Regions from separate parts of the Alteromonas sp. KUL17 genome, predicted to be linked through region 2. Evidence: predicted binding sites of a transcription regulator. Region 2 holds the regulator's gene; each other region holds the start of a gene.
The links. The regulator FliA, encoded in region 2, starts transcription of late flagellar genes. The targets are predictions, from matches to a motif close to CTAAAGNTNNNNNNNNNNNNGCCGATA.
Positions count from the first base shown of each region.

Region 1: a site for FliA is predicted at 1,391-1,417, ahead of pomA (flagellar motor protein PomA). Genes of this name have one in related genera too.
Region 3: a site for FliA is predicted at 1,808-1,834, ahead of KUL49_RS20015 (DUF5610 domain-containing protein). Genes of this name have one in related genera too.

Region 1 covers NZ_BJKJ01000016.1:74,380-77,661, reverse strand. Annotated here, with positions in the region: gene KUL49_RS14295 (flagellar motor protein MotB) at 1-579, opposite strand, end outside; gene pomA (flagellar motor protein PomA) at 579-1,340, opposite strand; gene xseB (exodeoxyribonuclease VII small subunit) at 1,751-1,993, shown strand; gene KUL49_RS14280 (farnesyl diphosphate synthase) at 2,023-2,913, shown strand; gene dxs (1-deoxy-D-xylulose-5-phosphate synthase) at 2,946-3,282, shown strand, end outside.
Region 2 covers NZ_BJKJ01000010.1:86,804-90,085, reverse strand. Annotated here, with positions in the region: gene KUL49_RS10935 (protein phosphatase CheZ) at 1-384, opposite strand, end outside; gene cheY (chemotaxis response regulator CheY) at 419-802, opposite strand; gene KUL49_RS10925 (RNA polymerase sigma factor FliA) at 839-1,570, opposite strand; gene KUL49_RS10920 (MinD/ParA family protein) at 1,567-2,433, opposite strand; gene flhF (flagellar biosynthesis protein FlhF) at 2,439-3,282, opposite strand, start outside.
Region 3 covers NZ_BJKJ01000038.1:24,715-27,996, forward strand. Annotated here, with positions in the region: gene fabR (HTH-type transcriptional repressor FabR) at 1-470, shown strand, start outside; gene trmA (tRNA (uridine(54)-C5)-methyltransferase TrmA) at 591-1,688, opposite strand; gene KUL49_RS20015 (DUF5610 domain-containing protein) at 1,864-3,180, shown strand; gene KUL49_RS20020 (RNA-binding protein) at 3,256-3,282, opposite strand, start outside.

The DNA of each region.
Region 1 (3,282 bases), on a different contig from region 2:
GGCCGAGCCCGCCGAGAAGGAACCGTTTTCACGGATTCGAATGGTTAACTGCTGACCCAACGATTCCATTTCCACCGAACCATCTAGAATTTGTTTTTCTAATTGCTGCGCTACTTTTTTCATCAGTTCAGCCATTTGCGACTGATCGGTGCTTTGTTCAGCCGATGAAGACGATTCTGTAGCAGTTTGTTGAGATTGTCCGCCACGCTGCTCGCCGCGCTGCTTCTGCCTTCCGCCGGCAGAATCCTCATTACCAGCCTGAAATTCCAGCATTTGCTGGGTCATTTCGTTAGTTTGCTGCTGAATGGATTCAATGGGCGTAGGGTCAGGTTTACCCGGACGAAATTCCATAGCAATAACACTGGTGCCCTTTGGAATATCTTTTACTTCAATTTTATTTTGCACACCAAAAGCAAACTTCATAGAGCCTGCAATTTGTTTAAACTTCAGTACGTCCATTTCCGAAAACGAAAGTAGCAGCACAAAGAAGCACATAAGCAACGACATCAGGTCTGCGAAGGTTCCCATCCAGGCTGGAAGCCCCTCGGGGGGACATTTTGGGCATTCTTCTTCGGCCATTACTCTTCCTCTGCGCTTCCGCGTTTACTCGCCGCAAGGTAGTTCTTTAATACCCCTTCGATAACACGTGGGTTCTGGCCGTCGGCTATACCCACAATACCGTCAAGAACAAGACTCTGGTTTAACTTCTCTTCTCCAGCTCTTACCGCCAGTTTAAAGGCGATTGGCAAACACACGACGTTGGCAAAAAAGGCACCATAAAGCGTGGTTAATAGCGCTACCGCCATGGCAGGGCCGATGGCTTTAGGGTCATCCATGTTTGAAAGCATGGCAACCAGACCGATCAAAGTACCAATCATACCCATCGCTGGTGCTACGTCACCCATTCCTTTAAATATAGAAGCGCCGAACTCATGCCTTTCCGTTGTCATAGAAATATCTTTAGCTAACGTTTCTCTCACCACTTCAATGTCGTGGCCGTCAACCAGCATGTCCACACCTTTTTGCATGAACTCATTTGAAATTTCCGCTTCTTCTAGTGCCAGAAACCCGCCTTTTCGCGCAGCGTCTGCCATTTCAACAATCTTCTCGATAAGCTCTTCAGGCGTTTCAATTTTGAACATGAATGCTTTGCCAGCAACTTTACCCGCACTGAAGAATTGGCCCAACGTAAACTGAGATAGGACAACAAATAGTGTTCCCCCGAATACAATAAGTATTGATTGCACGTCGATGAACATGCCCAAGCTGCCGCCCAGAATCATAGCCATAACTATGAAACCAATGGCGCCCAACATACCTATGACGGTTGCTAAATCCACTCACTCTTCCCCATTTATGCGCAGTCAGTGCTGTTAGTGTACAAATACCCTATCGGCAAAAGATAGAAATACTAAAACGACATTATTGAAAAATATCACATTTATTTGTTTATTATGAAGTAGGTTCTATGCAAAAGCGCAGCTTTGTCTTTTTTCTAAACTAAAATACCTAGCGCTTTTTCAGCTCCTTACTTTTTCCTTCACAGTAAATAACACGGTTACTTCTGAAAGGTTACTGAACCCTGCATCGAATATAGCACAATTTGCTTGTATGTTGCCTTTTGAACTGGATGAAAAAAAAGCTATGTTACTGTGATATAGGCGATATACGGACAAACCATTTGACCCTTGTGCAACCCTCGGTTAATGTGCGCGGTATACGTATTTTGGCCACTATATTGAGTGTTTTTATGACGACAGAAAAAGCATCAGCGTCTTTTGAAGAAACTTTATCAGAACTAGAAGCTATCGTTAACGAAATGGAAAGCGGTGATCTGCCTCTTAATAAAGCACTAGAAAAATTTGAGCGCGGTATAGCACTTTCCCGCCAGGGCCAACAATCTCTTGAAAACGCCGAGCAAAAAGTAAAGATACTGCTCAGTGAACAAGGCGAAGAAACGCTCCACCCTCTTCCTGAAAGTGAACAGCCATAAATCGTTCATTTTTAACTAACAGGCAATCTATGAATTTTTCTGCTTTGCATCAGCAAGTTAAACAGCAAACTGATGCATCTCTTCTTACATTAATTGACGAATTACCCGATTACGCGCCGCGCTTGAAAGACGCAATGCGTCACGCCTTACTTGCTGGCGGTAAACGGATGCGGCCACTACTTGTTCAAGTAGTAGGTAACACCCTAGACGTGCCCAAAAAAGACCAAATGGCTATTAGTATGGCCATTGAATGTGTGCATGCCTACTCGTTAGTCCACGACGATTTACCAGCCATGGACGACGACGACTTGCGCCGCGGTATGCCAACCTGCCATATCGCCTTTGATGAGGCTACCGCTATTTTAGCTGGCGATGCACTGCAGGCACTTGCATTTACAGTGTTAGCTGATGCGCCATTAAGCACGTATGCTGAAACAAAGCGTAGCCAGTTACTGTCTGTACTTGCGAAAAGTGCGGGTTACATAGGTATGTGCGGTGGGCAAGCTATCGATTTAGCCAGCACCGGCAAAACCATCTCGCTAGAAGAACTAAAACAGCTGCATAGATTGAAAACCGGTGCATTGTTAAAAGCCTGCGTAGAAATGGTCGCCATTGTTAGTGAAGGCTTACTGCCTCAAACTAAAATTGACTTAATGGCTTATGCCGCGGATATTGGGCTAGCTTTCCAAGTTCAAGACGATATTTTAGATGTGGAAGGCAGTAGCGAAAAATTAGGTAAGCCCGCGGGGTCAGACGAAGCGTTAGGGAAAAATACCTTTCCAGCCAAACTTGGTATTACAGGCGCTAAACAAGAATTAGAAATGCTTCACGATAATGCACTTCAAGCATTGGCGCGTTTACCCTACAATACTGACAGTTTAATTGCGTTTAGCGAGCTTTTGGTAAAACGCGACCATTAGCCACGCGCCATGTTGAAAAAGATAATAAGTACATGAGTTTAGATCTCCAACATTACCCAACGCTTGCGCTTGCGCAAACACCCGATAAATTGAGGCAGTTGCCCCAAGACAAATTACGCGAGCTTGCCGATGAGTTGCGTGAGTACTTACTTAACAGCGTAAGCCAAACCAGTGGGCACTTTGCATCTGGATTAGGCACAGTGGAACTGACCGTCGCTTTGCACTATGTGTACGACACCCCCTTCGATCGACTGCTGTGGGATGTAGGTCACCAAGCTTATCCGCACAAAATCCTTACAGGCCGTGCAGAGCGCATGAGTACCATTCGCCAAAAGAATGGTCTGCACCCTTTCCCATGGCCGCCTGAGA
Region 2 (3,282 bases):
GCGATTCATCAGCTTCTTCCACTCAGGCATAACCTTTTCGATGCGCGCCGACAGCATTTCAGCGATAGGCATGCTCGCTTCAACGGCATCCATAGTAGTATTAGCAGCTTTTTCAGTTTCTTCAATTACGTAGGTTAGGCGGGATTGTGCATCGGGAATATCATCGGTCGCGAGATTTTTAATGCGGTCGTCTATTTGGAAATTATTCAGCGCGTCATGGAGCTGACGCGTCAGTTTCCCTACTTCGGCAAATAACTCAACGTTTTCTTTCATTGAGGCCGCTTCTAATAGGGCATTGGCTGAAGCGTTGTCACCCTCTTCAAGGTAGGTGACAAGCTGTTTTGCTTCTTCCAACGAAATTGGAACGTTTACATTCGTTGACATCCAGTAAACCTCATTTCTCTGGTGAGCGTCTGGATCAACCTAAACGTTCGAATATTTTATCTAATTTTTCTTTAAGTGTTGCTGCAGTGAACGGCTTAACAACGTAGCCATTAACACCTGCTTGCGCAGCGGCAACAATTTGCTCTTTCTTCGCTTCAGCAGTAACCATAAGTACTGGTAGGTGCTTGAGCTTGTCATCGGCTCTAATCGCGCGAAGCAAGTCAATACCCTGCATTCCAGGCATGTTCCAATCGGTAACTACGAAATCGAAATCACCTTGCTGCAACATAGGCAATGCAGTACTTCCGTCATCCGCTTCCTGGATGTTGGAAAAACCCAAATCTTTAAGTAGGTTTTTGATGATACGTCTCATGGTAGAAAAATCATCGACCACGAGAATTTTCATGCTTTTGTCCAAAATAGCCTCCAGTGAGGGGTTAATTGTTATTAATTTCTATTCTTCGTCAGCTTGCCACGACTTCATTCGTGATTTGAGTTTTAACATGGCCTGACTGTGAATTTGACTGACTCTCGATTCACTTACATCAAGAACCTCACCAATTTCTCTTAGGTTCAGCTCTTCATCATAATACAGCGAAAGTACAATCGCTTCTCTTTCAGGTAATGTCGTAATTGCATGGGCAAGCGCTTTTTGGAAAGCGCCTTGCATCAAATCTTCCAGTGGTGCGTCGCTACCTCGATTTTGCTCTGTCGAAATAACATCTTCTGACACACCTAAATCTTCAATACCTACCAGCTTTCCGGCATTTACTTCATTAAGCATTTGGTGATAGTCCTGCAAGCTTACATTAAGCTTATCAGCAATATCAGAATCTCTAGCATCGCGGCCTGTTTCGCTTTCTACTTGCGAAATTGCTTCAGTGATCGCTCGACCATTTCGGTGGACTGAACGCGGTGTCCAATCCCCTTTGCGAATTTCATCTAGCATAGCACCGCGAATGCGAATACCGGCAAACGTTTCAAAGCTGGCTCCTTTTGAACCATCAAAGTTTCGCGCGGCTTCTAATAATCCAATCATGCCTGATTGAATTAAATCGTCTACAAGAACACTAGCCGGCAATCGCGCTATCAAGTGATGCGCTATACGCTTAACCAATGGCGCATGTCTTTCGACTAACTGCGCTTTATCGGTTTGTTGTTGATAAGCGGCTGCCTTGCTGTTCAACGCTGACTTCCTACGGCTTTTTCTGCAACTAATTGTTCAATGAAAAACTCTAAATGGCCACCTGGCTGCGCTGGAATAGGCCATGTTAAGGCTTTACTCGCCAACTGTGTTATTGCAACGGCTGCCGGTGAACCTGGGTAAGCATCGACAATGGCTGTTTGTTTACGCACTGCTTTACGAATGTTCTCGTCAAACGGTACTGTCGCCACTAATTCTAGTGCAACATCTAAAAAACGCCCTGTCACTTTGCTTAATTTACTAAATAGCTCTTGGCCTTCTCGCACGTCGCGCACCATATTAGCCACAACTTTGAAGCGGAAAACACCGTGCTCTCTATTCAGAATTTTTATCAATGCATACGCATCTGTCAATGAAGTAGGCTCGTCACACACAACGACCATGATGTCTTGTGAGGCTTTTGAAAAGCTCAACACCATGTCTGAAATACCTGCCGCTGTATCAACGATAAGCACGTCAATTTGCGAGCGCAGCTCACTAAAGGCACGAATTAGGCCAGCGTGTTGCGTTGGCGACAATTCTGCCATCGACTGCGTGCCTGATGTGGCAGGGGCAATCTTTATTCCGTGCGGACCGGTCACTAATACTTCATCAAGTGTACATTCGCCGGAAAGCACGTGGGATAAGTTTTTCTCAACACGCAAACCTAACATAACGTCTACGTTAGCAAGACCGAGGTCCGCATCGAGAACCATTACACGTTTACCTTGCTTCGCCATGGCGATAGCGGTGTTCAATGTAATGTTTGTTTTACCTACGCCACCTTTGCCACCGGTGACGGCGATTACTTTGATTAACCGTGATTGCTTCATTTTTCTTAAGCTACTCGCTTGGTCGTCAATCATACTGCTTATGCTGTTTTAATTGCGTTGTTACCACTAGTATGATTCAAACCGTACTTTTTATAAAGCTTTGCAGCAGCGGAAACCAAAGATTTCGCTTCTGCAATCTTAATGTCTTCAGGTACTTTTTGACCATCGGTGACATAACTAACCGGTAATTGGTATTCAACCGCTGCACTAAGCACCTCTCCTAAAGAGTAGCACTCATCTAACTTTGTGAAAATACAGCCACTTAGTTCAATATCATCATACGCTTGAATGATTCTCTGCAAAGCAGGATATTGCGTATTTGCTTGCGCTACCAAATATTTTTTAACATTTGGCATTTGTCCGTTATCAAACTGCTTAATTTGTTTAATTAATCGACTATCTCTTTGACTAAATCCAGCCGTATCAATCAATACTAGTCGCTTATGACGAAGTTGGAATAATAAATCCGCAAGTTCTTCACTAGTCTGCGCTTTTCTCACCGTGCAGCCAATAATCTTTCCGTATGTCGCTAGCTGCTCATAGGCGGCAATTCTATACGTATCGATGGTAATCATCGCAACCGACTCTGCACCGTATTTTTGCGCATAGCGGGCAGCAAGTTTCGCAACGGTAGTTGTTTTACCGGTACCTGTTGGTCCTACTAATGCAACAGCACCTTGTGCGCTAAGTATATCGTTTCCTGTCACATTTATGCGATTAGCCAATAGGTTAAGAAGATATACCCATGCATCTCGTTCGTTGTAATGTGACGGCGTATAGCTAATAAGCTGTTTCGCTAACGCGTTGCTTAACCCCATATCGGTTAAACGGGTGATTAGATATTGATGAACAGGTTTTTGACGTTTGTTTTTAGCTTCCATC
Region 3 (3,282 bases), on a different contig from region 2:
CACCTACGTCTTTTTATCGACACTTCAAAGATATGGACGAATTGGGTTTAACGCTGGTGGATGAAGCCGGTTTAGCATTGCGGCAGCTTATGCGTCAGGCAAGGCGGCGTATAGCCTCTGGAGGCGGCGTAATACATACTTCTGTTGAAACCTTCATGGAATTTATTGCGGCAAATACAAACGTATTTCGTTTATTATTACGCGAGCATACCGGTACGTCGTCGGCTTATCGGTTGGCAGTATTTAGAGAGATTCAACACTTCATCGACGAGTTGACCGACTACATTATTGAACAGCAGGGCGTAGAATACGCATGCGCGCAGCTTCAAGCTGATGCTATGGTTAGGCTCGTATTCAGTGCAGGTGCTGAAGCACTAGAAGCTGATGATAAGCTTCGCCGCGAAATTGGTGAGAGAGTGAAAGCACAGCTTCGCTTCGTTCAAGTAGGTGCAACGCAAAAAAGCGTATAATTGAATTAGTGGCGATTGGCCTTTTAAGTCCACATCGTTTGCTCTAATCAAAGCCACCTTATTCTAATGTGTCTTCATAGGCCTTTGTGACTCCAAAGGCCTTGTCAATTTGTACCAAAACTAGCTTTTGCGTGTAAGTAAAACGCCAGCCTCAATGTGATGAGTAAACGGGAATTGATCGAATAGTGCTGATTGAGCAACGTCGTGAGTTTCACTTAAAAGCTCAAGATTTTGCGCCAACGTTTCAGGGTTACACGAGATATACACGATATTATCGTAATCCTGAATCATTCTAAGCGAGTCTTCATCCAACCCTGCTCTTGGTGGATCGACCAATACAGTTGTGAAATTATATGTACTTAGATCAATGCCTTCTAAGCGACTAAACGTACGTTCACCTTTCATAGCCTGAGTGAATTCTTCAGCGGCTAATCTGACTATCTTCACATTGTTAAGCTGATTTTGTTCAATATTAAACTGCGCAGCTTGTACAGAGGGCTTGGCTATTTCGGTCCCCACAACATTATCGAAGTGAAGCGCTAGCGGCAGTGAGAAGTTACCTGCACCGCAATACATCTCCAGTAAATCGCCAGAGAGCGGCTTTACGCAATCTAGTGCCCATTCAATCATGCTACAGTTCACTTCGGCATTGGGCTGAGTGAAGCTATTCTCGATATGCTTAAATATGAATTCTTTGCCATTAACGGGTAAGCGCTCAATAACAAAATCGTTGTCGATAATAAGCTTTTGTTTTCTCGCACGGCCGATGATGTTTACTTTCGGAAAGTGAGCCTCGAGTTTCGCCTTTAATTCTTTTGCAGCCTCTTGCCACTTCTCATCTAGTTGACGATGGTATAAAAGGCTGATGACAAGCTCGCCAGATAGTGCAGAAAGATAATCGATTTGAAAAAGCTTCTTTCTTAGCACCTCATTTGGTCTTACTTCTTCAAGCAACAAAGCCATAGCATGGTTTATTGCTTTACAAGCTGGAGGGAAACTATCTACGCGATACTTTTCTTTTGTTTCCTGGTCGAACATGATGTGAAATAAATCATCGCCCTCATGCCATACTCTAAATTCGGCGCGCATCCGGTAGTGCGTTGGTTGCGATGGGAATACGGACAAGTCAGGCGCATTGAACGGAGAAAGTAACGCAGTAAGACGTTCTACTTTTTCGTCCAACTGAACTTGATAGCGTTGTTGTTCGGTCGCGGTCATAAAATTCTCCATTCAATGTTAAGGTCGCGAATTGTAGTCCCTTATAAAATAACTGCAACAAGCGCTATCTACTTCTACGTTATTATTAAGAATGTCCCAGAAAAAAAGCTGTATTAAAATTAAACAATGCTGATTCTTTGCCGATAATAAGATTGAGGATAGTGAGGATCAAATTATGAACGTGGGTCAAATTAAGGCTTTTATGGGCGACCAAAAGGTTGATCAAAAAGCAGATCAAAAGGCATCAGTTCACCCGAACGAAATGTTGAAAAAGCAGTTACAGCAAGACGGATTGCAGCAAGCGGCTGAGTTTTCGAAACAACAAGCGGCATCAGTATCTGTTTCAAGTAGCCAAACTAGCATTGGCTTACGCGTGGTTAGCAGTAGCCTTAATCAAGCCTTGGAAATAGATGGGCAAAAACCGCAAGAAACCAAAGAGAAAAATATCGAAGATAAGTCGAACAGTTTGTTTGACTTTGAAAAGGTCGCCAGAAACGTACTTAAGTTCGTAGGTGGCGTTATCAGAAGTGCGGCAAACGGTGGCGCTAGCGAAGAAAAGCTTAATGGCTTATTTAGCCAAGCGAGAGAAGGCGTAAGCCGAGGGTTCGCGATGGCAGAAAAAGATCTCGCTGGTTTTATGAATGAAGAGATCGAACAAGGAATGACAAAAAGCCGCGATCTCATCGATACCGGAATTAACGATCTAGAAACCGATATATTTGGTCGCCAGCAACCAAATGCAGTCACACTTTCATCATTAAATGCTGTTTCTGCATCGGATGAGAAAAGCGGTAGCTTACTCATTCGAACTAAAGATGGGGATGAGGTGAGTTTTAGCTTCGAAAGCCTTCGTTCGTTTCAGGCGTCCCAGCAACTTAACTTCCAGGCTCAGGCTTCTCAGGAGCAATCTGGCAATAGTGGTGAGCAAAGTGAAAGCAGCTTAACGACGTCTTACACAGAACAAACGTCGTATCAATATTATGAGCGTAGCGGTATTAGCTTTTCATTGAAGGGCGAACTTGATGAAGATGAGTTAGAGTCGATAGCTGATTTGGTTGGTCAAGTTCAGGATCTCGCCGACACCTTTTACAGTGGTGACATCGACAAAGCATTTGAAGAAGCGTTGAGTTTAGGCTTTGACGATAAAGAGTTAGTTGGCTACGCGTTACAGTTGAATAGAACAACACAGACCGAAGTACTAAAGACGTATGAGAACATCCAACATTACAATGAAGATAAAAGCGACAACACGAAGTTCGGTAATGTGGTTAGTCCAATCGCTCAATATCTAGAGAAGATGATGGATACCTTTGCTAATGCTGAAAGAACGTTAGAAAGTAGTGAAGACTACAATGCGTTAATAGCTGGCATCATTAACGAAATGGAAGATGTACAGGTTCCTGATCTTATATCTGCCATAAATAGATTTCGATCTTTTAACCAAACTCTATTAGATAGCCTTCCTCAATCTGCTGAAACCAGCGAGAGCTAATGCTTATGATAATAAAAAGCCCGAAAGCGAAAGCTTACCGGGCTTTTTTACATTACTGAAAACTACGAATAAGAATTACGCGTGTTCGACTTTGTCTTTTGC